DNA from 3 places in the Streptomyces sp. NPDC053079 genome. Region 2 is predicted to be linked to each of the others. Evidence: riboswitches for the same ligand, from Rfam matches in the RefSeq annotation. Region 2 holds a riboswitch; each other region holds the start of a gene.
What was found. Region 2 has a riboswitch for cobalamin ahead of ACIGXW_RS10510 (ribonucleoside-diphosphate reductase subunit alpha). Riboswitches for the same ligand answer to the same signal wherever they lie in the genome.
Positions count from the first base shown of each region.

Region 1 (9,530 bases), on a different contig from region 2:
GGTGCGGAGATCCTGATGCCGCCGACGGACCAGGAGTACGGGTCGCGGGACTACATGGCGCGCGACGTCGGCGGGAACCTGTGGAGCTTCGGCACGTACGCCCCGAAGGGGCCGGAGCTCACGGCCTGAGGCCCGGGGGCACCCCGGGCCTCGCGCCTACGCCCCGCCCCGGTGGACCTGGAAGGCCGCCCGGCGGACCGCCTTGGCCAGGGCCGGGTCGGGGTGCGCCGCGGCCAGGGCGACGAGGACCTGGACCGTGCGGGGGTGGCCCACGGCCCGGACCTCCTCCAGCAGGCCCGGCACGGTGCCCTGCACGGCCGACTCGAGGTGGCGCACCAGCAGCCTGCTCTCGCCGTGGTCGGCGACGGCCGCGGCCGTGTCCACCCACAGCCAGGTCGCCTCCTCCCGGGTGAGGACCTCCGCGGCCTCCTCGGGGTCGTGTCCCTCGTGCTCGGCGAGCCACAGCAGGGCGTACGGGCGCAGGACCGGCTCGCCGGCCACCGCCCGCACCGCCGGTTCGGCGGGGGCGCCCACCGCGCGCAGCGCCTCGAAGGCGAGGCCGCGCACCATCGCGTCGTCGCCGCGGGCGGTGTCGAGGAGCTCCTCGACGGCGCTGCGCACGGGCCGGGCGGCGAGCCAGGCGCGGTACTCGGCGCGGGCGGGGCCGGGGGTGAGGTCGGCGCAGCCGCGGAGCATGGCCTCGGCGGACAGCTCGATGTTGCCGGCGGGGCTCTGGGCGGCGACGCAGATCTGTTCGAGCTTGACCCACACGGCCCAGTTGCCGAGCGGCGTCAGGACGGCCTCGGCCCGGGGGCCGGTACCGCCGCGCATGATCAGGGCGCCGACGGAGGCGAGCGCCTCCAGGGCCCAGTCGAGCAGCTCGGGCAGCGGGTCGCCGACGGGGGCGGCCGGGGCGGGGGCGGGCACGGGCGGCGGGCCGTAGGGGACCTCGCAGCGCTCGGCCCGGATCTCGGCGACGCGCTGCTGCAGCAGGTCCAGGAGCATCGCCACGGAGACGGGGCCGGCCGACAGGTGCATGACCGACAGCAGCTGGGGGGCCGCCTCGACGACCTCGGCGGCGATGGTGGAGTCGGTGCCGGCGGGTTCGGGGTGGGCGAGGGACCAGGCGTCGAAGAGCGCGACCCAGCCGCGCAGCACGGCGCTGTCGTCGCGGTCCCAGGCCTGCAGGCGCCAGCCGGGGCGGGCGGTGCCGCCGTGCAGTTCGAGGAGGCCGGCGAGGCGGGCCCGGTCCCAGTCGGTGCGTACCTGGCCGGTGGTCAGTCCCAGCTCGGCGGCGGCCCGCTCGAGCGTCTCCTCGTCCATCCCCCCGGCCGTGCCCGGCCGCAGTGTGGCGCCGCGGCCGCATTCGGCGGCCGCCCAGCGGGCCAGGCGGACCGCGCCGGTCAGTCCGCCTCTCGCCTGCCGGGCGAGTTCCGGACGGGCCGGGGTGCCCGCGGGCGGGCGGGGAGCCGGCCGGGAGCCCCGGTTCGCCACGGCCCGGCGGGCGGCGGCGATCGGCTGTCGGGGAACGAGTCTGAGCCGGGAGTCGCGCGGAGTACGGGACGTCACAGGAGCAGTCTTGCCGTTCACGCTCCGAAAACCCAATCGGAACCAACTATCCGGCCGCTGACGACCGGTGGTGGGCCGTCGGGAAGGAGCCGGGTACGGGCTGCGGGCGCCCTACATGAGGGGGACCAGGAAGCGTCGCAGGGCCTCTTCGTAGCCCTGCGGATCGACGTTCCAGGACCCGGCGTGACCGGCTCCGCGCACGGCCCGCAAAGTGATCAGTTCCGGTCGCCCCGCGGCGAGTTCACGGGAGAGGGCCAGGGGCGCGAGGGTGTCGTCGCGGCCGTGCACGAGGAGCGTCGGCATGGGCAGGGCGGCGGGGTCGGCCGCCGCGAGGAGGGCGTGGGGTGCGAGGCCGGTGCGGCCCTCGGTCGCCCGGACCGCAAGCGGAATGAGGGCTGCCGGGACGCGGCGGCCGGCGAGGGCGCGCAGCGCGGCCGGCCAGTCGAGGACCGGGGAGTCCAGGACGAGGCCGCTGACGCGGCTGCTCAGCGCGGAGTTCCGGGCGGCCAGCAGGGCCATGGTGGCGCCGGTGGACCAGCCGTGCAGGACCACCCGGCGGGCGCCGTAGCGCAGCGCGTAGCGGATGGCGGCGTCGAGATCCCGCCATTCACCGGCGCCGAAGTGGCCGATTCCATGGGGCGGCCGGGGTGCGCCGGGGTCGCCGCGGTACGCGATGTCGAGCACGGGCAGCCGCTGGCCGTGCAGGAACGGCATGACGTTCATGGGGTGCTCGCGGGTGGCACCCAGGCCGTGCACGGTGATCACCCAGGTGTCGCGGCCGCCGGGCACGAACCACGCGGGCAGCGGTCCCATCTCGCCGGGGACGTCCACCTCGGCGTGGTCCAGGCCGAGGGCGTCGCGGGGGTTGCCGGCGTGCACCTGCGGGGTGAGCCAGACGCGCTCGCCGGGGCGCAGGGCGCCCCGGGTGACGCGGTCCAGGCGGCGGATCACCCGGTCGTGCGGGTGCGAGACGTCCGCGATGACGGGCCCGACGACGGCGTGCACACCCCGCCCCGCGAGCCCGTAGGTGCCCGGGAGCAGGGCGGCGGGGGTACGGCCGAGGGTGACGGTGGCGCCGGTGACGTCGTGGAGGGCGAGCCGGGGCTCGCCGGGCGGCGGACGGCCGGGGTCCGCCTTCAGGGCAGCGTCACCGGCGTACCGCCCGGCCGCCACCGCGGCCGCCCCGGCACCGATCAGCGTGGTGGCGGCCGCGGCCGCCACTGTGCGCAGCACCATCGCCTTCCAGTGTGGGCGCGCCCGGCGGGCGCGGCCAGTGGGGGATCAGCCGCGCTGTCCGTAGCCCCGCAGCTTGGCGGCCGCCTCGTCCAGGAGCCCGGGGCCGAGCAGCGAGGGGGTGTGGCCGGGGACGGCGGCGGCGGTGAGCCAGACCCGGCACATCCACTCCAGCTGTGCGGTGCGGTCGTAGGCCTGGTCGAGGGTGGCGCCGTAGGTGAGGGTGCCGTGGTTCTGCAGGAGGCAGCCGGTGCGGCCGTCGAGGGCCCGCAGCATGTGGGCGGCCAGCTCCTCCGTGCCGTAGAGGGCGTAGGGGGCGACGCGGACCGGCCCGCCGAGGGCGGCGGCCATGTAGTGGATCAGCGGCACCTCGGTGACGAGCGTGGAGACGGCCGTGGCGTGCACGGCGTGGGTGTGCACGATCGCGGCGGCGTCGGTGGAGCGGTAGACGGCCAGGTGCATCGGCAGCTCGCTGGTGGGCGCGAGGTCGCCCAGGACCTGACGGCCGTCGAGGTCCACGCCGACCGCGTCGCCGGGGCCCAGCCGGTCGTAGGGGACGCCGGTGGGAGTGACAAGGACCACGTCGCCGACGCGCGCGGAGACGTTGCCGGACGTGCCCACCACGAGCCCGTCGGCGGTGGTGCGGCGGGCGGTGGCCACGACCTGGGCCCAGATGCGCGGTATGTCGTCCCGCGCGGCCCCCGCCTGTTCGAACTCCCTCATCGGTCTTCGCCTCCGGTTCGCGTCATCGACCTGCCCGTCCCAGTTCACCTTCCGTTCACCCAGGGTCCCTACGGTCGCCGCGTACTGACCATCGAGCTGATTGCCTGGGTGAATGGAAAACATCACGCTTCTCATCGGGATCGTGATCGTCACGGCCTTGGTGTTCGACTTTACGAACGGCTTCCACGACACGGCCAACGCCATGGCCACCACCATCTCCACCGGGGCCCTCAAGCCCAAGGTCGCGGTGGCCATGTCGGCCGTGCTCAATCTCGTCGGCGCGTTCCTGTCCGTGGAGGTCGCGGCGACGATCTCCAAGGGCATCGTCGACGAATCAGGCATCCGGCCGGAGATCATCTTCGCCGGCCTGGTCGGCGCGATCGTCTGGAACCTGCTCACCTGGCTCGCGGGCCTGCCCTCCAGCTCCTCGCACGCGCTGTTCGGCGGCCTGATCGGCGCGACCATCGCCTCGGTGGGCACCGACGCCGTCCACGGTGACGCCGTCGTCATGAAGGTCCTCATCCCCGCCGTCGTCGCCCCGGTCGTGGCCGGCCTGGCGACCGTGCTGGCGACCCGGATGACCTACCGCCTGGCGCGCAACACCGACCCCGAGGCCAGCGCCAAGGGCTACCGCGCCGGCCAGATCGCCTCGGCCGCCCTGGTCTCCCTCGCCCACGGCACCAACGACGCGCAGAAGACCATGGGCGTCATCACCCTCGCGCTGATCTCCGGCGGCGCCCTCGGCGCGGACGCCGACCCGCCGATGTGGGTCATCGCCTCCGCCGGTATCGCCATCGCGCTCGGCACCTACCTCGGCGGCTGGCGCATCATCCGCACCCTCGGCAAGGGCCTGGCCGACATCCAGCCGCCGCAGGGCTTCGCCGCCCAGACCGGCGCCGCCGTCACCATCCTGGCCTCCTCCCACATCGGCTTCGCGCTCTCCACCACCCAGGTCTGCTCCGGCGCCGTCATGGGCGCGGGGCTCGGCCGCAAGGGCGGCGTGGTCCGCTGGTCCACCGCCGGCCGCATGGTCGCCGCCTGGGGCCTGACCCTCCCGGCCGCCGGCCTCGTCGGCGCCGGCGCCGCGCTCCTGGCCGACCAGGGCGACTGGGGCGTCGCCGCGGTCGCCGTCCTGGCCCTGGCCGCCTGCGGCGCCATCTGGGTGGCCTCGCGCCGCAAGCCGGTCACGCACGACAACGTCAACGACCTCAACGAGCCGCAGGGCGTCTCCGTCCCGGCCGAGCCCGTCGGCGTGGTCACCGCGGCCCTCCAGGCCGTCGCCCCGCCGCCGGCCGGCCCGGTCGCCGGCCCCACCGCCGCCCCGGCAGCCGCCCCGGCCGCCACTCCCGCCCCTGCCCCCGCGACGGCCGGCTGACCGCCGGGCAACGGAGGAGAACCACCATGAACATCGACTGGGCAGCACTCGGCCAGGTCTTCGGCGTCAGCCTCGTGGCCACCCTCGGCCTCGTGGCCGTCTTCACCCTCGGCATCGTGGGCACGTCCCGCAAGGCCGCCACCGCCGCCACCGCCCCGGCGGCCGGCCCGAGCTCGGTGGCGCGCACCGGCGCGTACACCTGCTTCGCGCTGTGCGCGGCCGCCGTGGGATACGGCATCTACCTGATCGTCGCCTGACGCGACCGCAGCACATCCCGCGCACGAAGCGCCGGTCCGGCACCCGCCGGACCGGCGCTTCGCCGTTGCCCGCGTCGCCCGCCGCCCCACCCGTGACCGGCAGCCTCACCGCAGGTCAGGGTGAGTTGACTGCCCTTCCCGGGCCGTGGTGGACTTCCGGAGCCAAACGGCGACAGCAGAGGAAGCCGGTGCGAATCCGGCGCGGTCCCGCCACTGTCACCGGGGAGTGTCCCCCCGATTCCAGGGCCACGGTCCGCGGTCCGCGGACCGGAAGGCCGGGGGCGACGCCGATCCGGGAGCCAGGAGACTCTGGTCGCCGGTCACGTCGAGCCAGGGCGCGGACCCTGAGTGAGGACACATCGCCATGCCCGGCTGCCGTCGCCCCCTGCCCTTCGCGCCCCCTGTGCCCCCGGTGCGCCGCCCCCGCCACGGTGTGACGGCGGCCTGATCCGATGCGCCCGACGCGCAGTGATCACACGCCCGGGAACCTGACCGGGGACATCACCGGGAACCTGACCGGGAAGCATCTCGCCTTCGTCTGCGGCGCCGCGCTCGGCTTCGCCTGCGACCTCGTGGTGGGCGACCCGCGCCGCGGCCACCCCGTCGCCGCGTTCGGCCGCGCCGCGCAGGCCGTCGAGGAGCGCCTGTGGCGCGACCACCGCGGCTACGGCACCCTGCACGCGCTGCTGTGCGCGGGCGGCACGGCGGCCGCCGCCGGGCTGCTGGCCCGTACCGCGCGCCGCTCCCCCGCCGCCGGCGCCGCGCTGACCGCCGCCGCGACCTGGGCCGTGCTCGGCGGTACGACCCTGGGCCGCGAGGCACGGGCGGTCGGCGGAGCCCTGGAGGCCGGCGACATCGAGGTCGCCCGGGAACGGCTGCCGCACCTGTGCGGCCGCGACCCGCAGGCGCTGGACGGGCAGCAGATCGCCCGGGCCGTCGTCGAATCCGTCGCCGAGAACACCTCCGACGCCGTCGTGGGCGCCCTCGTCTGGGGAGCCCTCGCCGGGGTGCCCGGCCTGGTGGGCTTCCGCGCGGTCAACACCCTCGACGCCATGGTCGGCCACAAGTCGCCGCGCCACCGGCGGTTCGGCTGGGCCTCGGCCCGCCTCGACGACGTCGTCGGCTGGCCCGGCGCCCGCCTCACCGCCGCCCTCGCCGTCCTCGCCGGTCCCGACCCGCGCGGCGCCTGGCGCGTGGCCCGGCGCGACGCCGCCCGCCACCCCAGCCCCAACGCCGGCCCGGTCGAGGCCGCCTTCGCCGGCGCCCTCGGGGTCCGCCTGGGCGGCACCCTCGCCTACGCCGGCCGCGTCGAACACCGCCCCGTCCTGGGCGCGGAGAACCGGCCCGTGGCCGTGGCGGACATCGAACGCGCGGTGCGGCTCTCGCGCCGGGTATCGCTGCTGGCCCTGGGGACCGCCGTGGTGGGCAGGCTCTCCCTCGCACATTTCGCCAGAAGGAGGAATCGGTGACAGCCGACAGGAGCGGGCCCGCACGCCCGCCGGGCGGGGGCCTGCTGGTGGCCGGGACCACCTCGGACGCGGGCAAGAGCGTGGTGACGGCCGGCATCTGCCGCTGGCTGGTCCGCAAGGGCGTCAAGGTCGCGCCGTTCAAGGCGCAGAACATGTCGCTCAACTCCTTCGTCACGCGCGAGGGAGCGGAGATAGGGCGCGCCCAGGCCATGCAGGCCGCGGCCGCCCGCGTCGAGCCGAGCGCTCTGATGAACCCCGTGCTGCTCAAGCCCGGCGGTGACCGGAGCAGCCAGGTCGTGCTCATGGGCAAGCCGGTCGGCGAGCTCAGCGCCCGCGGCTACCACGCGGGCCGGCAGGAGCAGTTGTTCGGCACGGTGACCGAGTGCCTCGAGGAACTGCGGCGTACGCACGACGCGGTGATCTGCGAGGGCGCGGGCAGCCCGGCGGAGATCAACCTGCGCCGCAGCGACATCGTCAACATGGGCATCGCCCGCGCGGGCCGGCTGCCGGTGGTGGTGGTCGGCGACATCGACCGCGGCGGGGTCTTCGCGTCCTTCTTCGGCACCACGGCGCTGCTCTCGCCCGAGGACCAGGAGCTGATAGCGGGCTACATCGTCAACAAGTTCCGGGGCGACGTCTCCCTGCTGGAGCCGGGCCTGGACATGCTGCACGCTCTGACGGGCCGGCGGACGTTCGGCGTACTGCCGTTCGCCCACGGCCTGGGCATCGACGAGGAGGACGGCCTGCGCGTCTCGCTGCGCGGCGCCGTCCGCGAGTCGGTGGTGGCCCCGCCGCACGGCGCCGACGTGCTGCGCGTGGCGGTGTGCGCGGTGCCGCTGATGTCCAACTTCACGGACGTGGACGCCCTCGCGGCCGAGCCGGGCGTGGTCGTCCGCTTCGTCGACCGCCCCGAGGAGCTCGCGGACGCCGACCTGGTCGTGGTGCCGGGTACGCGCGGGACGGTCCGGGCCCTGGCGTGGCTGCGTGAGCGTGGCCTGGCGGAGGCCCTGGCCCGCCGGGCCGCCGAGGGCCGCCCGGTGCTCGGCATCTGCGGCGGCTTCCAGGTGCTGGGCGAGCGGATCGACGACGAGGTGGAGTCACGGGCCGGTTCGGTCGAGGGCCTGGGCCTGCTGCCGGTGCGGGTGCGGTTCGCGGTCGACAAGACCCTGGCCCGGCCGGTGGGCGAGGCCCTGGGCGAGCGGGTGGAGGGGTACGAGATCCACCACGGCGTCGCCGAGGTCCTGGGCGGCGACGAACCGTTCCTGGACGGCTGCCGGGTCGGCGCCGTGTGGGGCACGCACTGGCACGGCTCGCTGGAGAGCGACGGCTTCCGGCGCGCGTTCCTGCGGCGGGTGGCGAAGGCGGCCGGGCGGGCGTTCGTTCCGGCGCCGGACACGTCGTTCGCGGGGCTGCGGGAGGAACAGCTGGACCGGCTGGGGGATCTGATCGAGGAGCACGCGGACACGGATGCGCTGCTGCGGCTCATCGAGGACGGGGTGCCCGTGCCGAACGGCTACCCGTTCATACCGCCGGGGGCGCCGTGAGTAGGGGAATCCCCGCACGAGCGGGGAGCACAGCAGGGCTTCAACGAAGTGATCGCCGAGCAGCGGACCAACCCCGCCGGTGCGGGGAGCAGAAGGCAAGCATGACCCTCAACTGCGGCAACGGCCGACGCATTCGGCGAGAACCCCTCGAAGGAGTGACCAGCGCATGAACACCACCTATCCCTTCACTGCGATCGTCGGCATGGAGGATCTGCGCCTGGCTCTCCTGCTGAATGCCGTCTCCCCAGCTGTGGGCGGTGTGCTCGTACGGGGCGAGAAGGGCACGGCCAAGTCGACGGCAGTTCGCGGTGTCGCGACGCTGATGCCGCCGGTCGCCGTCATCGACGGCTGCAGGTTCTCCTGTGACCCGACGTCGCCGGACCCGGCGTGTCCGGACGGGCCGCACGGGGCCGATGCCTTGAGCGACACCCGGCCCGCGCGGATGGTCGAACTGCCCGTCGGAGCCTCGGAGGACCGACTCGTCGGCGCTCTCGACATCGAGCGGGCCCTGTCCGAGGGCGTGAAGGCCTTCGAGCCCGGCCTGCTGGCCGACGCGCACCGAGGCGTGCTGTACGTCGACGAGGTCAACCTTCTCCACGACCACCTGGTGGACCTCTTGCTCGACGCGGCAGCGATGGGCGCCTCCTACGTCGAGCGCGAAGGCGTCTCCGTCCGTCACGCGTCCCGCTTCCTCCTCGTCGGCACCATGAACCCCGAGGAGGGCGAGCTGCGCCCGCAGCTCCTCGACCGGTTCGGGCTGACCGTCGAGGTCGCGGCCTCGCGGGAGACCGACGAGCGCGTCGAGGTCGTGCGCCGGCGCCTGGCCTACGACGAGGACCCGGCGGCGTTCGCCGCCAAGTGGGCCGCCGAGGAGGACGCGCTGCGCGAGCGCATCGCCGCCGCGCGGGCGCTGCTGCCGGGCGTCCGGCTCGGGGACGGCGCGCTGCGCCGCATCGCCGCCGTGTGCGCCGGGTTCGAGGTGGACGGCATGCGCGCCGACATCGTGACCGCGCGCACCGCGAGCGCGCTCGCCGCGTGGGCGGGGCGTACGGACGTGACGACGGCGGACGTCCGGCAGGCGGCGTTGCTGTCGCTGCCGCACCGGCGCCGGCGCAATCCGTTCGACGCGCCCGGTCTGGACGAGGACAAGCTCGACGAGATCCTCGACCGGTTCGAGGACGACGAGCCGGAGCCCGAGCCGGATCCGGAGCCCGAGGGTCCGGACCCGGACGGCGAGGGCCCCGACGGCCCCGACGGCGGCGGGCAGCAGCCCCCGCAGGACGGTCCGGGCCCCGACGGCACCCCCGACGTGCCGCAGCAGCGGGAGGGCTCCGACGCGCCCGCCCCGCAGGAAGCCCCG
Region 1 covers NZ_JBITZJ010000001.1:51,362-60,891, forward strand. The annotation lists gene ACIGXW_RS00280 (VOC family protein) at 1-129, shown strand, start outside; gene ACIGXW_RS00285 (hypothetical protein) at 157-1,569, opposite strand; gene ACIGXW_RS00290 (alpha/beta hydrolase) at 1,681-2,805, opposite strand; gene ACIGXW_RS00295 (class II aldolase/adducin family protein) at 2,851-3,525, opposite strand; gene ACIGXW_RS00300 (anion permease) at 3,638-4,900, shown strand; gene ACIGXW_RS00305 (hypothetical protein) at 4,927-5,157, shown strand; cobalamin riboswitch at 5,335-5,467, shown strand; gene ACIGXW_RS00310 (cobalamin biosynthesis protein) at 5,610-6,626, shown strand; gene ACIGXW_RS00315 (cobyric acid synthase) at 6,623-8,170, shown strand; gene ACIGXW_RS00320 (putative cobaltochelatase) at 8,337-9,530, shown strand, end outside.
Region 1: linked by a shared signal. The riboswitch ahead of ACIGXW_RS00310 (cobalamin biosynthesis protein) and the one ahead of ACIGXW_RS10510 (ribonucleoside-diphosphate reductase subunit alpha) in region 2 are both predicted to bind cobalamin.

Region 2 (9,530 bases):
GCGGCTGCGGAACCAGTACACGTAGGCGAAGGCGCCGTAGAAGAACAGGCCCTCGATGCACGCGGCGAAGCAGATCAGGTTGAGCAGGAAGCGACGGCGGTCGGCCTTCGTCTCCAGCCGCTCCAGCTTCTCGACCTCGTTGATCCACTTGAAGCAGAACTGGGCCTTCTCGCGGATGGAGGGGATGTTCTCCACCGCGTCGAACGCCGCGGCGCGGTCGTCCGGGTCGGGCAGGTAGGTGTCCAGCAGGGTCAGATAGAACTGGACGTGCACGGCCTCCTCGAAGAGCTGCCGCGACAGGTACAGCCGCGCCTCGGGGGAGTTGATGTGCTTGTACAGCGTCAGGACCAGGTTGTTCGCCACGATCGAGTCGCCGGTCGCGAAGAACGCGACCAGGCGGCCGATCATGTGCTGCTCGCCCGGCGAGAGCTTGGCGAGGTCGGCGACGTCCGAGTGGAGGTCGACCTCCTCCACGGTCCAGGTGTTCTTGATCGCGTCGCGGTAGCGGTCGTAGAAGTCCGGGTACCGCATCGGGCGCAGGGTCAGCTCGAAGCCCGGGTCGAGCAGGTTCTTCTCGGTGGAGCTCATTACTGGCAGGCCTCGCAGGACTCGGGGTTCTCAAGGGAGCAGGCGATGGCGTCCGCGTCGGGCGCGGCCTGCTGCACCGGGATGGTGGCGGCCGCACTGGCCGACCGGGCGATCCGGGTCGCCGGACGCGAGCGCAGGTAGTACGTCGTCTTGATGCCCTGCTTCCAGGCGTACGCGTACATCGAGCTGAGCTTGCCGATGGTGGGCGAGGCCATGAAGAGGTTCAGCGACTGGCTCTGGTCCAGGTACGGCGTACGGGCCGCGGCCATGTCGATCAGGTAGCGCTGCGGGATCTCCCAGGCGGTGCGGTACAGGTCGCGCACCTCCTGCGGGATCCACTTCAGGTCCTGGATCGAGCCGTTGGCGTCCGTCATGGCGTCGCGGGTCGTGCGGTCCCACACGCCGAGCTTCTTGAGGTCCTCCACCAGGTAGGTGTTGACCTGCAGGAACTCACCGGAGAGCGTCTCGCGCTTGAAGAGGTTGGAGACCTGCGGCTCGATGCACTCGTACACGCCCGCGATGGAGGCGATGGTCGCCGTGGGGGCGATCGCCAGCAGCAGCGAGTTGCGCATGCCGACCTCGGCGATGCGGGCGCGCAGCGCGTCCCAGCGGTCCGCCCAGGCCGGGACGGCGTTGGGGTAGTGGTCGGGGTGCAGCACGCCGCGGGCGGTGCGTGTCGCGGACCAGGCCGCGTGCGGGCCGTGCCGCTCGGCGAGGTCGGCGGAGGCCTCGTACGCCGCGAGCATGATCCGCTCGGAGATGCGGGTGGACAGCTCCTTCGCCTCGGGGGAGTCGAAGGGCAGGCGCAGGCGGAAGAAGACGTCCTGCAGGCCCATCAGGCCCAGGCCCACCGGGCGCCAGCGGTTGTTGGAGTTGCCGGCCTGCTCGGTCGGGTAGAAGTTGATGTCCACGACGCGGTCGAGGAACGTCACGGCCGTACGGACCGTACGGTCGAGCTTCTCCCAGTCCATCTCGCCGTCGGCACCCAGGTGCTGCGCGAGGTTGACCGAGCCGAGGTTGCAGACCGCGGTCTCGCTGTCGTCGGTGACCTCGAGGATCTCGGTGCAGAGGTTCGAGGAGTGGACGACCTTGCCCTTTTCGGCCGTCTGGTTGGCCGTGCGGTTGGCGGCGTCCTTGAACGTCATCCAGCCGTTGCCGGTCTGCGCGAGGGTGCGCATCATGCGGGCGTACAGCACGCGGGCCGGGATCTGCTTGACGGCCTTGCCCTCGGCCTCGTACCGGCGGTACGCGGCGTCGAACTCGTCGCCGTAGAGGTCGACCAGGTCGGGCGTGTCGGCGGGGGAGAACAGCGACCAGTCGGCGTCGGCCTCGACGCGGCGCATGAACTCGTCCGGGATCCAGTGCGCGATGTTGAGGTTGTGGGTGCGGCGGGCCTCCTCACCGGTGTTGTCGCGGAGCTCCAGGAACTCCTCGATGTCCGCGTGCCAGGTCTCCAGGTAGACGCAGGCGGCGCCCTTGCGCCGACCACCCTGGTTGACCGCCGCCACGGAGGCGTCGAGGGTGCGCAGGAACGGCACGATGCCGTTGGAGTGACCGTTGGTGCCGCGGATCAGCGAGCCGCGCGAGCGGATGCGGGAGTAGGACAGGCCGATGCCGCCCGCGTGCTTCGACAGGCGCGCCACCTGGTGGTAGCGGTCGTAGATCGAGTCCAGCTCGTCCAGCGGCGAGTCCAACAGGTAGCAGGACGACATCTGCGGGTGGCGGGTGCCGGAGTTGAAGAGCGTGGGGGAGGACGGCAGGTACGACAGCGTGCTGGTCAGCCGGTACAGCTCCGCGACGTCGTCCAGGGCCCGCTCCGAGTGGTCCTCGGCCAGACCGCAGGCCACGCGCAGCAGGAAGTGCTGCGGGGTCTCGATCACGTCGCGGTGGATCGGGTGGCGCAGCAGGTAGCGGCTGTGCAGGGTGCGCAGGCCGAAGTAGCCGAAACGGTCGTCGGCGCCGTCGGTCAGCGCCGTCTCGACCAGGGCGTCCAGGCGCTCGGCGTGGGTGGCCACGAAGGCGGCGGTCTCGTCCGCGATCAGGCCCTCGCGGTGGCCGACGGCGACCGAGGCGGAGAAGGACGTCGCACCCTGGCCGGCCGCCTCGTCGGCGATGGCACGGGTGAGCAGCCGGGCGGCGAGCTTGGAGTACTCCGGCTCCTCGGCGATGAGACCGGCGGCGGCCTCGGTGGCGAGGGAGCGCAGCTCGGCCTCGTCCGAACCGGGGTGCCGGCCGCGCAGCGCGGCGGCGGCGACCTTGCCCGGGTCGGTGGCGGGCAGATCGGCGGTGAGATCGGTCAGGGTGCGCAGCAGCGCGGTCCCGGGGCCGCCGGTCGCTTCCGCGTTCGCTGAGACCGGATCTGCGGGCGCGATGGTCACGTGTGGCTCTCCCTCGCTCGGCTGGGGTGGGCCGGGCGGGAGGCGCGCGACGGTCGCGTACGGGCATGCCGCTTGCACCAGGGCACACCTCGTAGGCGTCCGCCGGCCCAACCCGCGGGGCCCGGACGAATTCAACGCCCATAGCCGAGCCCAGGGCAGGCTCGGTGGTGGACGCGCTGTCGGCAGGTCCTCGGACTTCGGTGCGCTGTGTATATGCGCACACATACACCGTTGCGGGACAGTTCCGGATTTCCACCGGATTCCCCTGCGACGACAGCGAGGACGAGCATACATCTAGTGCCGGGCCTCGTACGCGCCCCCACATGTTGTGTCGTCCCGTCATGAAGCGGTTGCGGAATGTGCTAACGGGTGGGCCCGGCAGGGCAAGCGAAGAGGGCCGTCACGCCCCCTGGACGGGGGTGTGGCGGCCCTCTGGAGGGTGGGTCGGGTCAGTGCCCGCCGGGGGCCCCCACGGTGGCCGGGGGGAGGTCCGTACGGACGCCTGGGTCGCCGGCGTCGGCGGTGTAGTCCGACGGCCGGGTCTCGTCCACGCCGTCGGGCGCCTTCAGCGCCCTGAGGACGAACGTCGCGACGATGACGACGATCACATTGAGGACGAAGGCGGTGAGGCCGATGTAGCCCTTCTCGCCGATGAGCGGGATCAGGTTGGTGTTGCCGAAGTGGTCCTGGGTGGCGCTCGGCGTGTCGTACGCCCGCCAGGTGCCGTAGATCATCCCGGCCGCCCAGCCCGCGAGCAGCGCCCAGCGGTGGCACCAGCGGGTGAAGAGACCGCCGACCAGGGCCGGCACGGTCTGCAGGATCCAGATGCCGCCGAGCAGCTGGAAATTGATGGCGACCGTTTTGTCCATGGTCAGGACGAAGGCGAGGGCGCCGACCTTCACCAGCAGGGAGGCGAGCTTGGAGACCTTCGCCTCGTGTTCGGGAGAGGCGTCCGGCTTGATGAAGTCCTTGTAGATGTTGCGCGTGAAGAGATTTGCCGCCGCGATCGACATGATGGCGGCCGGAACGAGCGCGCCGATGCCGATGGCCGCGAAGGCCACACCCGTGAACCAGTCGGGGAACATGTCCTCGAAGAGCTGCGGGATCGCGAGCTGTCCGTTCTTCACCTTCACCCCGGCGGCGATGGCCATGAAGCCGAGCATGGCCAGCAGGCCCAGCATCAGGGAGTAAAGGGGAAGAATGGTGGTGTTGCGGCGGATGACATTGCGGCCCTTGCTGGAAAGCACCGCGGTCACCGAGTGCGGATAGAGGAACAGCGCCATCGCCGAGCCCAGGGCGAGCGTCGCGTACGCCCACTGCGCCTGCGGTCCGGTGATCAGCGAGCCGCGAGGCTTGCCGGTGGCCGGGTTTTCTGCCGCGAACGCCTCACCGGCCTTCGCGAAGATGTCGCCGAAGCCGCCGAGCTTCATCGGGATGTAGACGATCGCCACGATGATCACGATGTAGATCAAGGTGTCCTTGACGAACGCGATCAGCGCGGGCGCGCGCAGCCCCGAGGAATAGGTGTAGGCCGCGAGCACACCGAAGGCGATCAGCAGCGGCAGGTCCTTCACGAACCAGTTGGTGTTCTCCCCGCCGCCGACGCCCATGACGTCCAGAACCGCCTGGATGCCCACCAATTGCAGCGCGATGTACGGCATCGTGGCGAGTATTCCGGTCAACGCCAGGGCCAGCGAGAGGCCCTTGGAGCCGAACCGGCCCCGGACGAAGTCCGAGGACGTCACATAGCCGTGCTTGTGCGCGACCGACCAGAGGCGGGGCAGGAAGGTGAACACGAGCGGGTAACAGAGAATGGTGTACGGCACCGCGAAGAAGCCCGCCGCGCCGCCCGCGTAAATGGCGGCCGGGACGGCCACGAACGTATACGCGGTATAGAGGTCACCGCCCAGCAGGAACCAGGTGACCCAGGTGCCGAAGGAGCGGCCGCCCAGTCCCCACTCGTCGAGATTGTTCGCGTTCTCCGCGCGCCGCCACTTCGAGGCCAGAAAACCCATGACCGTGACGGCGAGGAAGAAGATGATGAAGACGGTGAGCGCGACACCGTTCACGCCGTCCTTCATCGCGGCTCACCTCCCGCACGCGCACGCGTCCGCCGCTCGTGGCGGCGCACGATGACATAGGCGACGACGGTGAGCAGCGTCGAGAGGACGACCCACAGCATCTGGTACCAGTAGAAGAAGGGGATACCGATGAAGGCCGGGGTGAGCCGGGAGTAGGAGTCGACCCAGAGCATCGCCGCGAACGGCAGGGCCAGGCATACGCCGGCGATGACCAGCGGCAGGGTGACGACCGGTTCGCGGCCACCCCCGGGTGGCTGCGCGGGTGGTTGCGACATGCGTGACTCCGTCCCCTGAGCGATCACTTGCGTAATGCGCAGGAAATCTAGGGGAGGGTGCCTCCGGACGTCACCCCCTATCCGCATATCGGAATGATTCAGAAGGTGCCGGTTCCGTTTGTGTGGGTTCCGTTTGCGTCGGTTCCGTTTGCGCCGGTGAGGAACTCGGCCGCGGCCAGGCCCGATACGCGAGTGGCCCCGTGGGTCGCGAGGTGCGGAGCGCCGGGGGTGTCGGCGCCGGGGACGCCCATCTCGACGACGACCGCGTCCGGGCGCCGCCGCAGGAGGCGGCCGAGGGCGCCGGCCATCCAGGAGTGCCGGGCCGCGTCGCGGACCACGACGACCAGCGGGCGGCCGACGGCGGGGACGAGGACGACGCGCTCCAAGACGGCCGCGTCGCGGGCGAGTTCGGGCTGCGTCAGCCGCACGGACGTGGTGGCGGGCCGCAGCGCGCGCAGGGGCGCGGCCAGCCCCCAGGGCGTCTGCCGGTCGATGGCGAGGGTGGAGGCGGGGGCGAGCTCGACGACGTGCGGGTCGGCGCCCAGGGGCAGCGCGGCGGTCGCCGCGCCGGTGACGCGCAGGGCGCGCCGGGCGGCGCGCAGCCCGACGTCGGAGCGCGCGCCGTGTTCGGCCGTACGGCCGCGGAACCGCTCCCCGGACCAGGCGGCGAACTCCGCGACCCGGCCCGCCGCCTCGGCCAGCCGCTCCTCCGGCAGGGTGCCGTCGTGAACCGCCTTGGCCAGTGCGGCCGTCAGCCGCTCGGTCGTCTCCTCCGCCGCGATCTCGCCGCCGACGCACACCGCGTCCGCGCCGCCCGCCACGGCGCGCACCGTCGCCCCGTCGATGCCGTAGCGGGAGGTCACGGCGCTCATCTCGATGCCGTCGGTGACGACCATCCCGTCGAAGCCCAGCCGGGTGCGCAGCAGGTCGACCAGGACGCGCCGGCTGAGCGTGGCCGGGAGGTCCGGATCGAGGGCGGGGACGAGGAGGTGACCGGTCATCACGGCGCGTACGCCCGCCCCGATCGCGGCGACGAAGGGTGGCAGGGCGGTCCCCGCGACCGAGGCGGCGGAGGCGGTGACGGTGGGCAGGTCGTGGTGGGAGTCGACGGCGGTGTCGCCGTGGCCGGGGAAGTGCTTGGCGCAGGCGGCGACCCCCGCCGACTGCAGCCCGCGCACCCAGGCCGCCGTGTGCCGGGCCACGAGGGCGGTGCTCGAGCCGAAGGACCGCACGCCGATGACTGGATTGCGGGGGTTGGAGTTGACGTCGGCGCTGGGCGCGTAGTCGAGGGTGACGCCGGCCGCGTGCAGCTCGCGGCCGATGTCCCGGGCGACCTCCTCGGTCAGCGCGGTGTCGTCGACCGAGCCCAGGGCGAGGTTGCCGGGGCGCGAGGCCCCGGTCCAGGCCTCCAGGCGGGTGACGTCGCCCGCCTCCTCGTCGATCGCGACGATCAGATCGGGGTTCTCGGCGCGCAGCGCGGCGGTGAGGCGGGCGACCTGTTCGGGCGTGGAGATGTTGCGCCCGAACAGGACGACGGAGGCGAGGCCCTGGTCGGCGATCCGGCGGCGGACCCAGTCGGGGGCCGTCGTGCCCTCGAATCCCGGCTGCAGCACCGCGTGGGTCAGGTGCGTGAGGCGCATGGGGGTCCCCCTCCGACTGGGCGGCCCGGTGCCGCCGGGTGCCGTGCACGCCCGGGGCCCCGTCGCCCGGACAGTCGGGATGTTGGACTGTACCAATGGGGGTGTCAAGGACGCGATGTGCTGCTGAGCGGCCCGAATGACCTGCCGGGAAGGGTGTGTTGAACTGTGGGTGATGGGGTCTCAGTTCGATGGTCGAACCGTCCGCGACATGTCAAGTGCCCGTCTATGCCCCCTGTTTGGGGAAAATAAAGTCTGTCATCAACAGGTAATGTGTGGGTAAAGTATCCGTAGCGGCAGCCGTGGAGAATCGGACACGATCACGGCTGCCGTCGGCACCCCGCTGCAGTGGTGCCCGAAACCGGCAATGCCGATCCGACCTGACATGACCCGACCCGACCACACCGCGCCCCCACCAGAATCAGGGGTGCAGGAGGCAGGCCAACATGAAGTCGCTCATTGACAACGCCCGTTCGTTCGCGAGCCACGTCGCCGAGAACGCCGAGACCTTCAGGCCCCTGGAGGCCGGACAGTCTCCCGAGGCCCTGTTCATCACCTGTTCCGACTCGCGCGTCGTACCGTCCCTCATCACGGGCGCACGCCCCGGCGAGCTCTTCGAGCTGCGCACGGCCGGCAACATCGTGCCCGAGTACCACGACGACCATCCCGCCGGTGAGACCGCGACCATCGAGTACGCCGTGCGCGTGCTCAACGTCCGCGACATCATCGTCTGCGGGCACTCCCACTGCGGGGCCGTGAGCGCCATAGTGCGGGACGACGACCTCTCCTCCGCCCCGGCCGTGCGCGGCTGGCTGGAGCGTGCCGTACCGCGGGCCGTGCGGGCCCCGCGGGCGAAGGACCCCTCCGCCGTCCCCGCCGACGTGGCGGACGCGGTGCAGCAACACGCGGTGGACCAGCTCGAGAGGCTGCGTGCCTACCCGTGCGTACGTGAACGCATCGAAGAGGGGCTGCTGTCCCTCCATGCCTGGTACTACGAGGTACACACCGGTGCGGTCATGGCGCACCGGCCCGGCGGTGACCGCGTATTCGGTCCGCTGTAGCGCGCAGCCACTTCACCCGAAGCACTCCGCCGCACCACCTTGAATCAAGGAACCCTCATCCATGTTCTCCAGCCTGAAAGACCCTCCCGTCCTACGGCGTGACGCACTCGCGTCACTCGTCGTCTTCCTGGTGGCCCTGCCGTTGTGCGTCGGCGTGGCCGTCGCCTCCGGCGTGCCCGCCGAGCTCGGACTGATCACCGGAATCGTCGGCGGCCTCGTCGTCGGCGCCATGCCCGGCAGCACCTTCCAGGTCAGCGGCCCGGCGGCCGGGCTCACCGTGCTCGTCTTCGAAGCCGTGCGGGAGTTCGGCCTGGGCACTCTCGGTGCCATCGTCCTCGTCACGGGACTGCTCCAACTCGCCCTGGGCGCCCTGCGCTTCGGCCGCTGGTTCCGGGCGATCTCCGTGGCCGTGGTGCAGGGCATGCTCGCCGGCATCGGGCTCGTCCTGCTCTTCGGCCAGCTCTACACCATGGCCGGGGTCAAGCAGCCGCGCTCCGGCCTCGAGAAGATAGCGGGCGTCCCCGGCCTCGTCGCGGACGTCGTCACCGACAGCGACGCGCTGGTCTCCTTCGCCGTCGGCGCCGGCACCATAGCCGTCCTCGTCCTGTGGAAGAAGCTCCCGGGGAAGGCCCAGCTGGTGCCCGCGCCGCTGGTGGCCGTCGCCCTGGCCACGGCCGTGACCGCGCTGGGCGGCCTGAACGTCGCCAACGTGAAGGTCCAGGGACTGATCGAGGCCATCCAGCCGCCCGGTCTGAACGACCTCACCTCCCTGGGCAGCGTCGCCGCCCTCGGTACGGTGCTCGCCTTCACCCTCATCGCCTCGGCGGAGACGCTGTTCAGCGCCGCCGCGGTCGACCGCATGCACGACGGCCCGCCCACGCACTACGACAAGGAACTGCTGGCCCAGGGTGTCGGCAACACCGTCTGCGGCGTCCTCGGCGCCCTGCCCATGACCGCGGTCATCGTCCGCAGCTCCGCCAACGTCCAGGCCGGCGCCAAGACGCCCCTGTCCCGGGTGTTGCACGGCGTCTGGCTGCTGCTGTTCGCCGTCATGCTGCCGACCGCGATCGGCATCATCCCCCTGGCCGCCCTCGCGGGCGTCCTGGTCCACGCCGGCTGCAAGCTCGTACCGTTCAAGGACCTCGCCCCGCTGTGGCGCGAGCACCGCGGCGAGCTCATCATCCTCGCGGTCACGGCCGTCGCCATCGTGACGACCAGCATGTTCGAGGGCGTGGTGCTGGGCCTGCTGCTCGCCGTCGTGAAGTCGGCGTGGGAGACCTCCCAAGTCGGCGTCGACGTACGCGATTTGACGGACGGCCGCATGGTGGTGGCCCTCACCGGAAACGCCACCTTCCTGCGACTTCCCCGCATCCTGGACACCCTGGAGGCCCTGCCCCAGGACCGCCCCATCGAGCTCGACCTCTCCGCCCTGCGCCACCTCGACCACGCGTGCCGCTCGGCACTGGAGGTCTGGGCGGAGCGGCACAACGCGGAGGGCGTGGAGGCGGTG
Region 2 covers NZ_JBITZJ010000002.1:704,245-713,774, forward strand. The annotation lists gene ACIGXW_RS10505 (ribonucleotide-diphosphate reductase subunit beta) at 1-588, opposite strand, end outside; gene ACIGXW_RS10510 (ribonucleoside-diphosphate reductase subunit alpha) at 588-2,966, opposite strand; cobalamin riboswitch at 3,130-3,273, opposite strand; gene mctP (monocarboxylate uptake permease MctP) at 3,416-5,047, opposite strand; gene ACIGXW_RS10520 (DUF3311 domain-containing protein) at 5,044-5,322, opposite strand; gene ACIGXW_RS10525 (glycoside hydrolase family 3 protein) at 5,421-6,962, opposite strand; gene ACIGXW_RS10530 (carbonic anhydrase) at 7,406-8,020, shown strand; gene ACIGXW_RS10535 (SulP family inorganic anion transporter) at 8,082-9,530, shown strand, end outside.

Region 3 (9,530 bases), on a different contig from region 2:
CCAGGTGCTCGAGCGAGGTCCGTACCTCCGCCCAGCCACGGGTCTTCAGTCCGCAGTCCGGGTTGACCCACAGGCGTTCCGCCGGGATGGCCGCCAGGCCCTTGCGCAGCAGGGCGGCGATCTCCTCGACGTCCGGTACGCGCGGCGAGTGGATGTCGTAGACGCCCGGGCCGACGGCGTGCGCGTAGCCTGCCGCGGCCAGTTCGTCGGCGACCTGCATGCGGGAGCGGGCGGCCTCCAGGCTGATGACGTCGGCGTCCAGCTCCTCGATGGCGGCCAAGATGTCGCCGAACTCCGCGTAGCACATGTGGGTGTGGATCTGGGTGTCCGCCCGCACCCCGGCCGTGGTGAGCCGGAACGCCTCGGTGGCCCAGGCCAGGTACTCCGCCCGGTCGGCGGTCCGCAGCGGCAGCGTCTCGCGCAGCGCGGGCTCGTCGACCTGGATGACGGCCGTGCCGGCGGCCTCCAGGTCGCCGACCTCGTCCCGCAGCGCCAGGGCGACCTGGCGGGCGGTGTCGGCCAGCGGCTGGTCGTCGCGGACGAAGGACCAGGCGAGCATGGTGACGGGGCCGGTGAGCATGCCCTTGACGGGGCGCTCGGTGTGGGACTGGGCGTAGCCGGTCCAGGCCACGGTCATCGGCTCGGGGCGGGAGATGTCGCCGGCGAGGATCGGCGGGCGGACGTAGCGGGTGCCGTAGGACTGCACCCATCCGTGCTGGGTGGCCAGGTAGCCGGTCAGCTGCTCGGCGAAGTACTGGACCATGTCGTTGCGTTCCGGCTCACCGTGCACGAGGACGTCCAGGCCGGCCTTGTCCTGGAAAGCCAGGACCTCACGGATCTCGGTCGCGATGCGCTCGTCGTAGGCGGTGGCGTCGATGCGCCCGGCGCGCAGGTCGGCGCGGGCGGTGCGCAGTTCGCGGGTCTGGGGGAACGAGCCGATGGTGGTGGTGGGCAGCAGCGGCAGGCCGAGCCGGGCCCGCTGGGCGGCGGCGCGCTCGGCGTACGGCTGGGGGCGGCGGGCGTCCGCGGCGGTGACGGCCGCCGCGCGGGCCCGTACGGCCGGGTCGCGGGTGAGGGCGGAGGCGGCGCGGGAGGCCCGGGCGGAGCGGTTGGCGGCGAGCTGCGGGGCGATGGTGTCGCTGCCCTCGTTGAGGCCGCGGGCGAGGGTGACGGTCTCCTCGGCCTTCTGCCGGGCGAAGGCCAGCCAGCGGGCGACCTGCGGGTCGACGTCGCGCTCGGCGGTGGCGTCGAGGGGGACGTGCAGCAGGGAGCAGGAGGGGGCGACGTCCACCCGGTCGGCGAGGCCGAGGAGGGTGGCGAGGGTGGACAGGGACCGTTCGAGGTCGTTGATCCACACGTTGCGCCCGTCGATCACGCCCGCGATCAGACGCTTGCCGGGCAGGCCGCCGGCGGCGGCGAGGGCGTCGAGGTTGGCGGCGGCGGGTCCGGTGAAGTCCAGGGCCAGGCCCTCGACGGGGGACTTGGCGAGGACGGGCAGGGCGTCGCCCACGCGGTCGAAGTAGGTGGCCGCCAGCAGCTTGGGCCGGTCGGCGAGGCCGCCCAGCTCCCGGTAGGCGCGGGCGGCGGCGTTCAGTACGGCCGGGGGCTGGTCCTGCACCAGGGCGGGCTCGTCGAGCTGGACCCACTCGGCGCCGGCCGCCCGCAGGTCGGAGAGGACCTCGGCGTACACGGGCAACAGCCGGTCCAGGAGGGTGAGGGGCTGGAAGCCGGGCGGGGCGCCGGGCGCGGGTTTGGCCAGCAGCAGATAGGTGACGGGGCCGACGAGCACGGGCCGGGCCGCGTGGCCCTGGGCGAGGGCTTCCCCCAACTCGCCCGTCTGCTTGGTGGAGTCGGCGGAGAAGGCGGTGTCCGGGCCCAGTTCGGGCACGAGGTAGTGGTAGTTGGTGTCGAACCACTTCGTCATCTCCAGCGGCGGGAACTGCTGGGTGCCGCGGGCCATGGCGAAGTAGCCGTCCAGGGCGTCGGCTTCGACGGCGGCGCGGTACCGCTCGGGGACGGCGCCGACCATGACGGTGGTGTCCAGGACGTGGTCGTAGAGGGAGAAGTCCCCGGTGGGGACCTCGTGGACGCCGGCGTCGGCCAGGCGCCGCCAGGCGTCGCGGCGCAGGGCGGCCGCGGTGTCGTGCAGGGCTGCGGCGTCGACGCGGCCGGCCCAGTAGCCCTCGACGGCCTTCTTCAGTTCACGGCCGGGCCCCTGCCGGGGGTAGCCGTGGACGGTGGCCCGGGCGCGGACGGCGGTGGGGGCGGTGGGGTGTGTTGCCACGGAACTCTCCTTCGCGAGTCGCGGGGGATCCCGGCGGGACCCGAGCGTACGAAGGGTCGGCAGATGCCGGCGGAGCACGCCCAGGCATGCGCCGTCCGTACCGCCGGCCCGCCCTCGAGGCCACCGAGATCACCGCGTGCGGTCGCACGCGGGCAGCGGCAGGTATTCGGACTCGCGGGCACGCCGTGTCGGTGGAGGACACGGCACCTAGTGGCCGTCGCTTCCCGGACCGCCGGGGCGGTCCAGTGCGTATGACGGCGGTCGTTCCCGCTCACCGCTGCGGGGCAGTCCCGGATTCCCACCGGGTTCCCTCTTGCGACGCGCCCGCCTGGAGGGCGGGGCGAACCGGCTGCGCCTTCACCCTAGACGCAGGGGCCCGTCCGCCGACAGGGGTTGCCCGGACAGTTTCGATCTTGCGTGCGGACGCGCGGGGTAGGGTCGTGGGCCGTGGCCGCCCCTGCGGGCCGTCAGGACCCCCAGCAGCGCCATAAGGCGAAAATTGCGGCCAAAACAGGAAACCTCACCGGGCCGTACCCCCTCTTCCCTCCCGGAGAACCCACTCCGAAGAGGAGCGACAACCGTGGGCCTTACGTCCCAGACTTTCCTGCTGTTCCTGGTGGTCATCGCCGTCGCGCTGGCCGCCCTCGTGCTGTGGCTGTGGCCACGGGCCGCGAAGAAGGGGATCCCGGCGCTCCTCTCCCGGCTCGGCCTGCTCGCCGTGGCGCAGCTGGGCATCCTGTCGGTGCTGCTCGTCGCGGCGAACAACGAGTTCGGCTTCTACTCCACGTGGAACGAGCTCCTCGGCCGCAACTCCAGCAAGCAGGAGCTGAAGGGCGGCAAGGACGGCAAGCGGCCGCCCGCGCTCGTCGTGAAGGGCCAGGAGTCCGTCGGCCTGGGCCCGAAGGAGAAGGCCGGCCAGGTCGACCGGATCGAGATACGCGGTCCCGTCAGCGGGCTGGGCATGGACGGCTTCGCCTATCTGCCGCCGCAGTACTTCCAGAAGGAGCACGAGAACGACCGGTTCCCCGTGATCGTGGCGATCACCGGGCAGCCCGGCGTCTCCAAGAACCTCATCACCCAGATCAAGGTCCCGCAGGCGGCCTCCCGCGCCATCGTGGCCAAGCAGATCAGGCCGACGATCGTGCTGATGGTCCGGCCGTCGGTCGTGGCGGACCGCGACACCAACTGCACGGACGTGCCGGGCGGCCCGCAGGCCATGACGTTCTTCAACCAGGACCTGCCCATCGCCGTCAACGACGTGTACCGCGCGGACAATTCGCGGGGCGGCTGGGGCGCGGTGGGCAACTCCACGGGCGGGTACTGCGCGCTGAAGGCGGCCATGACCAACCCGGCCCGCTACGGCGCCGCGGCCGGGCTGTCCGCCGACCTCTTCGCGCGCCAGGACCGCGACACCGGTGACCTCTACGCGGGCAACAAGCAGATCAGGAACGAGTCCGACCTGACCTGGCGCCTGGAGCACATGGCTCCGCCGCCGGTGTCCCTGCTCCTGGCCGCCAGCTCGAAGGGCGAGGAGAAGTACTACGAGCCCATGCTGAAGTTCGCGGGGAAGGCCAAGGCGCCGACCAAGGTCGACAAGCTGGTCCGTGAGGAGGGCGGCCACAACTTCCAGACCTGGCGCGAGGAATACCCCGAGGTCCTGCGCTGGCTCGACAAGGAGCTGACCGCCCGCCGCTGAGGCCGCGCGGGGTTTCCCGTCCGGCCGGGAACGGTTTCGGCCACGGCCACGTCCCAGCCAGTGTGGCCCGAATGCGCACGGCTCGGTACGCCGTACGCAGGGGGAGGGGGCGTACGGCATGGACGGGATGGACACCACGCGGCGCAAACCGCTGCTGGCCGGGCGGTACCGGCTCATGGAACAGCTGGGGCACGGCGGCATGGGCGTCGTCTGGCTCGCCATGGACGAGGTGCTCGACCGGGAGGTCGCGGCCAAGGAGGTCCGGGCGCCGGAGCACATGAACGACGAGGACGTCCGGGTGCTGTACGCGCGCCTGAAGCAGGAGGCCCGGGCCGCCGCGCGGGTCGCCCACCCCCATGTGATCACCGTGCACGACGTGGTCGAGCAGGAGGGCCGCCCCTGGATCGTCATGGAGCTGGTGCGCGGCCAGTCGCTGGACAAGGTGCTCCGGCAGGAGGGCGTGCTCCAGCCCAAGGAGGCGGCCAGGATCGGCGCGCAGGTGCTGCAGGCGCTGCGCGCCGCCCACGCCGTGGGGGTGCTGCACCGCGACGTCAAGCCGGCGAACGTCCTGCTGGAGGCCGGGGGCCGGGTGGTGCTCACCGACTTCGGCATCGCCGTCATCGAGGGCGCCGGCACCCTGACGCGCACCGGCGACCTGGTCGGCTCCGCCGAGTACCTGGCCCCGGAGCGGGCCACGGGCCGTCGCCCGGGCATCCCCTCCGACCTGTGGTCGCTGGGCACCCTGCTGTACGTGGCGGTGGAGGGGGTCTCCCCGTTCCGCCGGGGCGACGCGCTCAGCACGCTGCGGGCCGTGGTCGACGACGAGCCCGCGGCGCCCCGGCGGGCCGGGCCGCTGACGCCGGTGCTGGAGGGGCTGCTGCGCAAGGACCCGGAAGCCCGCATGGGCTCGGCGGAGGCCGAGCAGCTCCTCGACCGGGTCGCCGCCGGCCTGCTCACGGAGGAACCGCCCGGGTACGTCCGCACCGCCCTCGACGAGCGGGTGCGCCACCCGGACCCCGGACGGCCGCTGACGGTACCCGACACGCCGACACCGACACCCACGCCCGTACCGACACCGACACCGACGCCCTCACCTGCGCCGAGGCCCACGCCGACGCCGGAACCCGGGCCCGTCGTGGGGCGCTCCGCGGGGACGCCGTCCGTCAACGTGCCGGTCGGGCTGCAGCAGGGCGGCCTGGCGACTCCCCTTCTCGCTCCGGGCCCGGGAGGGTCCGCCGCGTCCGTCGGGTATCCCGTGCGTCCGCTGCCGCACCCCGGGACGGGGCCGGAGCCCGGCCCGGAGCCACGGCCGCGGACGGCGGTGTGGATCGTGGCGGCCGTCGTCGCGCTGGTCCTGCTCGCCGGTGGGGCCGCGGCCCTGTTCGCCCTGCGCGACAACAGCGGCTCGCAGCCGGGCGACAACCCGGGCGGCGGCCCCACGGGGGTGGCCACGCCCGGGCAGACGGAGGACACGTCCGAGCCGGCGACCCCCGGACCCACCACGGACCCCACCACGGACCCGACCACGGGTCCGAGCACCGACCCGACGGGGTACGCCAGTTGCGGCAGCGGCTGGGTGACCTCGTGCTAGCGCGTACGGACTGAACCGTCGGAATTCGTGAACCGGCTATCGGGGGGTGTGCGCTGTGAGGCGCGAACGGATGAGGATCGTCTCCCTGCTGGCCGTCTGCGCGCTGCTGGGCGGCGCGGGGGCGGCGGGCTGTTCGAAGGCTTCGAAGAAGATGGTCGCCGAGATAGCCCTGGAAGCCGCGGGGGTGATCGCGCCGGGTGCGTTCATACCGGCGCCGGGCACCGATCTGCAGGGGGTCAAGGCGCTGCCCCGCAGCGGTGAGAAGGCGGCCGAGGCCCGGGGGGTCATCGGCGGGACCCCGGGCAAGACCCGCTGCGACAAGAGCAAGCTGGTCACCGAGCTCCTGCGCGACCCCGCCAAGGCGGCGGCCTGGGCCAAGATCCGGAAGATCCCCGTCGACAAGATCGAGGAGCACGTCAAGGGCCTGAGCGAGGGCCATGTGCTCGTGGACACCCTGGTCAGGAACCACAATTACCAGGGGGACGGCAAGACGGTCTCGTATCTGTCCGTCGTCCAGGTCGGTACCGCGCTGCTCTTCGACGCGTACCGGAACCCCGCGGTCAAGTGCAACTGCGGCAATCCGCTGCTGCAGCCCGAGAACAACGTCGACCGCATGGCGTCCACGTACACCGGGCAGCACTGGGAGAGCTTCCAGAACTCGCAGGTCACCGTCATCACCGCGAGGCCCCTGGACGAGGGGCCCATGAAGACCCTCCCGCTCGTCGACGCCTACCAGCCCGACAAGGGCTTCGACCGCCCGGTGGGCAGCGACGGCGCGGACGACTCCAAGACCTTCCCGGTGCCCCTGCCGCCCGCCCCCACGCCGTCCCGGTCGGGCTCCGGGGGCGGTTCGGGGAGCCCCTCCGGGACTCCGTCCGACACTCCGTCCGGCACTCCGACTGGAGGGTCATCCTCCGGTTCCCGTCCTCCGTCCAGCGGCGGAACCGCCACCTCCAGGCCGCCCACCACCGCGCCGCCCAGCCCCTCGCGCACGGCGCCGCCGAGGACGGGCTCGCCCATGGTGCCGCCGTCCGTCACGAGCAAGCCGCCGACCCGATCGGCCCCGCCGGTCTCCCAGCCGCCCCCGCGCACGGCCTCGGCGGCACCGCCCGTCCACACGACGTCGGCGCCGCGGCCCCCGAAGACGGCACCTCCCCCGGTCGAACACACCATCGCCCCACCGCCGAGGACGGCGGCACCGCCGGTCGAACACACCGTCGCCCCGCCCCCGAGGACCGCGGCTCCGCCCGTCGAACGTACGGCCGCACCGCCCCCGAGGACGGCGGCGCCCCCGGTGGAACGCACCCTCGCGCCGCCGCCGAGGACGGCCGCGCCGCCGGTCGAGCGCACCGTCGCCCCGCCGCCCAGGACCGCGGCTCCGCCGGCCGCTACCGCGCCAGGGCCGCCCGCGCCCGCTCGAAGTGCCGGTCAGTGACCTCGTAGGTCGGGCTCGCGTACAGGCCCCGCGCGCTCTTCGCGGGGTCCGGGTGCGGATTGCGGTACAGCCGCTCGGCGAGGTCCCGCAGCCGCAGCATCACCGGCGCCGCGGCCCCGACCTCGGCCGGGGCGCCGGTGAAGGCGTGCTCGAGGACGCACAGCAGCTGGGCGTACACCTCGTTGAACTCCTCGGCGGCCCGCCGCACGGCGCTGCCGCGTGGGTAGTGAGCCACCTTGGCCTCGGGGTCGATGGGGTGGACGTCGCGCCAGGCGACCTCCACGACGGGGCCGGTCGGCCCCGTGGCGGGGGTGTCGTGCGGCCCGTAAGCGCGTTGCTGGAGGAGCTCGTTGAACCGGAAGTAGTGCGCGGGCTCCCTGGCTTCGCCGAAGATCTGGTCGTCGGAATCGAAGACGGTCATGCTCACGCCCTCGCCCTGTTCGGTGATGACCTTCAGCGCCTTGAGCGCGGAGGCCAGGCCGGTGACCGCGAAGACCTCGCCGCCGGAGTTGTAGAAGTGCTCGGGACCCACCTGCCGGGCCCGGTCGCCGCTGAAGAGCCGCCGCTCCCCCAGCTCCGCCGTCAGCCGCAGCACCCCCTCGCGGATGGTGTCGTAGAACTGCCCGATGGAGGTCCAGCCCTCGTCCCCGGCCGCCGAGGGGTGACCCGGCGGCCCGGTCAGGTACTCGGGCTGCTCGATGCGCAGGAAGGTCTCCAGAGCCTCGGTCCCGAAGTGGCGCAGGGCGACGGTGATGCGGTCCCTGCTGTAGGGCAGCTGGGCGGGGTAGCCGGTGACGAACTGCGAGTTCGCCACCAGCGGCGTGCCGTCGACCGCGTTGAGGAGGTTGGCGACGAGCGTCATGTGCAGCATCTCTTCGAGCACGACGGCCCGGATCGCGTAGAAGGCGGGCCGGTTGGTGCCGGCCCGCAGCGTGTACATGGCCGTCAGATAGGGCGGGACGGTCAGGTGTTCCAGCGCCAGCGCGGCCTGCAGGAACAGCTGCAGGTCCGCACGGTCGCGCGGCACCCGGAACGGTGGCTCCCGGAGCACGGAGGGCGCGGTCATGACCGTCCCTCCCGCTGCCGGGCGGCCGCGACGGGGCGGACGGACCTGGGGCGGTGCAGCTCCCTGAGGTCACGGTGGATCTGTTCGCAGCTGCGCAGCGCGAGGGCGGCCATGGTGAGCGAGGGGTTGGAGGTGCCCATCGAGGGCATACTGCCGCAGCCGACGGCGTACAGGTTGGGATGGTCCCAGCAGCGCTGCCACTGGTCGACCACGGAGGTGGCGGGGTCCTCGCCCATGATGTGCGTGCCGGCGCCGTGGCCCGCGCCCTGGTAGACGAAGTCGCGGTCGGCGTGGCGGAACCAGCCGGGGGCGAGGGGGCCGGGGGCATAGGCGGTGTGGTCCTCGGCGCCGAGCAGCCGGAAGATCTGGTCGGAGACGGCCTTCGCGGCGGCCATGCCGCGCTTGACGCGGTCGGACAGGTCGTAGGTGATGACGGGCCGGGGGTTGCCGAGCCGGTCGCGCACGCCCGGGTCGACGGTGACGCGGTTACGGCTCTCGGCGTCCTGTTCCATGGCGAACTGCAGGCAGAACTGGCGGCCGACGTCGCGGGCCAGCGCCTCGCGCAGCCGGCGTCCGAAGAGGCCCTTGCCGCGCGGCTGGTCGGAGTCGGCGCCCATGCCGAGCAGCCGGGCGACGTCGCTGCCCGGTGAGCCGACCGGCCAGCTCCAGCCCCAGTTGGCGATCTCGATGCGGAAAGGCGCGCGGGTCCTGCGGGCGGGACCGGCGCGGAAGTTCTCCAGGCCGGAGGTGGAGCCGGGGCCGCGGAAGGGGCCCACCGGATGGTCGAGCAGCCCCCAGGTGAGCAGGGTGGGGTGGTCCATGAGGTTGCGTCCCACCTGGTCGCTGCTGTTGGCGAGCTTCGAGACGAGGAGCAGCTTGGCGTTCTCGATGGAGTGGGCGGCGAGGACGACGATGTCCGCCTCGGCGGTGCGGGTGGTGTGCACGGGGGCGGCCGGGTCGTCGTAGCACTGGTACTCGACGCCGAAGACACGGCCGCCGCCGGTGGCGAGGACCCGGCTGACGACGGCGTGGGGGACAAGCGTGACCCGGTGGCTCCAGGTGGCCTGGGTCTTGAGGGGGTTGTACTTGGCCTGGACGGGACAGATGGGGACGCAGGAGGCGTTGCCGACGCAGCGTTCGCCGTAGTTGGGCAGGCCCGCCGCGCCCGCGGGGCGGTGGCCGGCGCCGCCGTCGTAGCGCGGGTCGGGGGTGCTGTTGCGGGCGTGCGGGGTGGTGACCACGCGCAGGGTGGTGGCGGGCGCGTCCGGGCTCTCGTGGACGGTGGCGCCGTCGAGCCGGGCGGCGAGCACCCGGTCGAGGTAGGTGCGGGGGATCTCGTGCATCGGGTAGACGTAGCCGGGCGGGAAGGGCAGCCCGAGGGCGTCGCGTTGCTCTGCGGCGTCGCCGGCCGCGCCCAGGAGGCGCTCGGCCGCGCGGTAGTGGCTCTCCAGGTCGTCG
Region 3 covers NZ_JBITZJ010000009.1:223,442-232,971, reverse strand. The annotation lists gene metE (5-methyltetrahydropteroyltriglutamate--homocysteine S-methyltransferase) at 1-2,284, opposite strand, end outside; cobalamin riboswitch at 2,445-2,599, opposite strand; gene ACIGXW_RS30935 (alpha/beta hydrolase-fold protein) at 2,865-3,980, shown strand; gene ACIGXW_RS30930 (serine/threonine-protein kinase) at 4,099-5,571, shown strand; gene ACIGXW_RS30925 (DUF6777 domain-containing protein) at 5,642-7,006, shown strand; gene ACIGXW_RS30920 (ferritin-like protein) at 6,960-8,072, opposite strand; gene ACIGXW_RS30915 (GMC family oxidoreductase) at 8,069-9,530, opposite strand, start outside.
Region 3: linked by a shared signal. The riboswitch ahead of metE (5-methyltetrahydropteroyltriglutamate--homocysteine S-methyltransferase) and the one ahead of ACIGXW_RS10510 (ribonucleoside-diphosphate reductase subunit alpha) in region 2 are both predicted to bind cobalamin.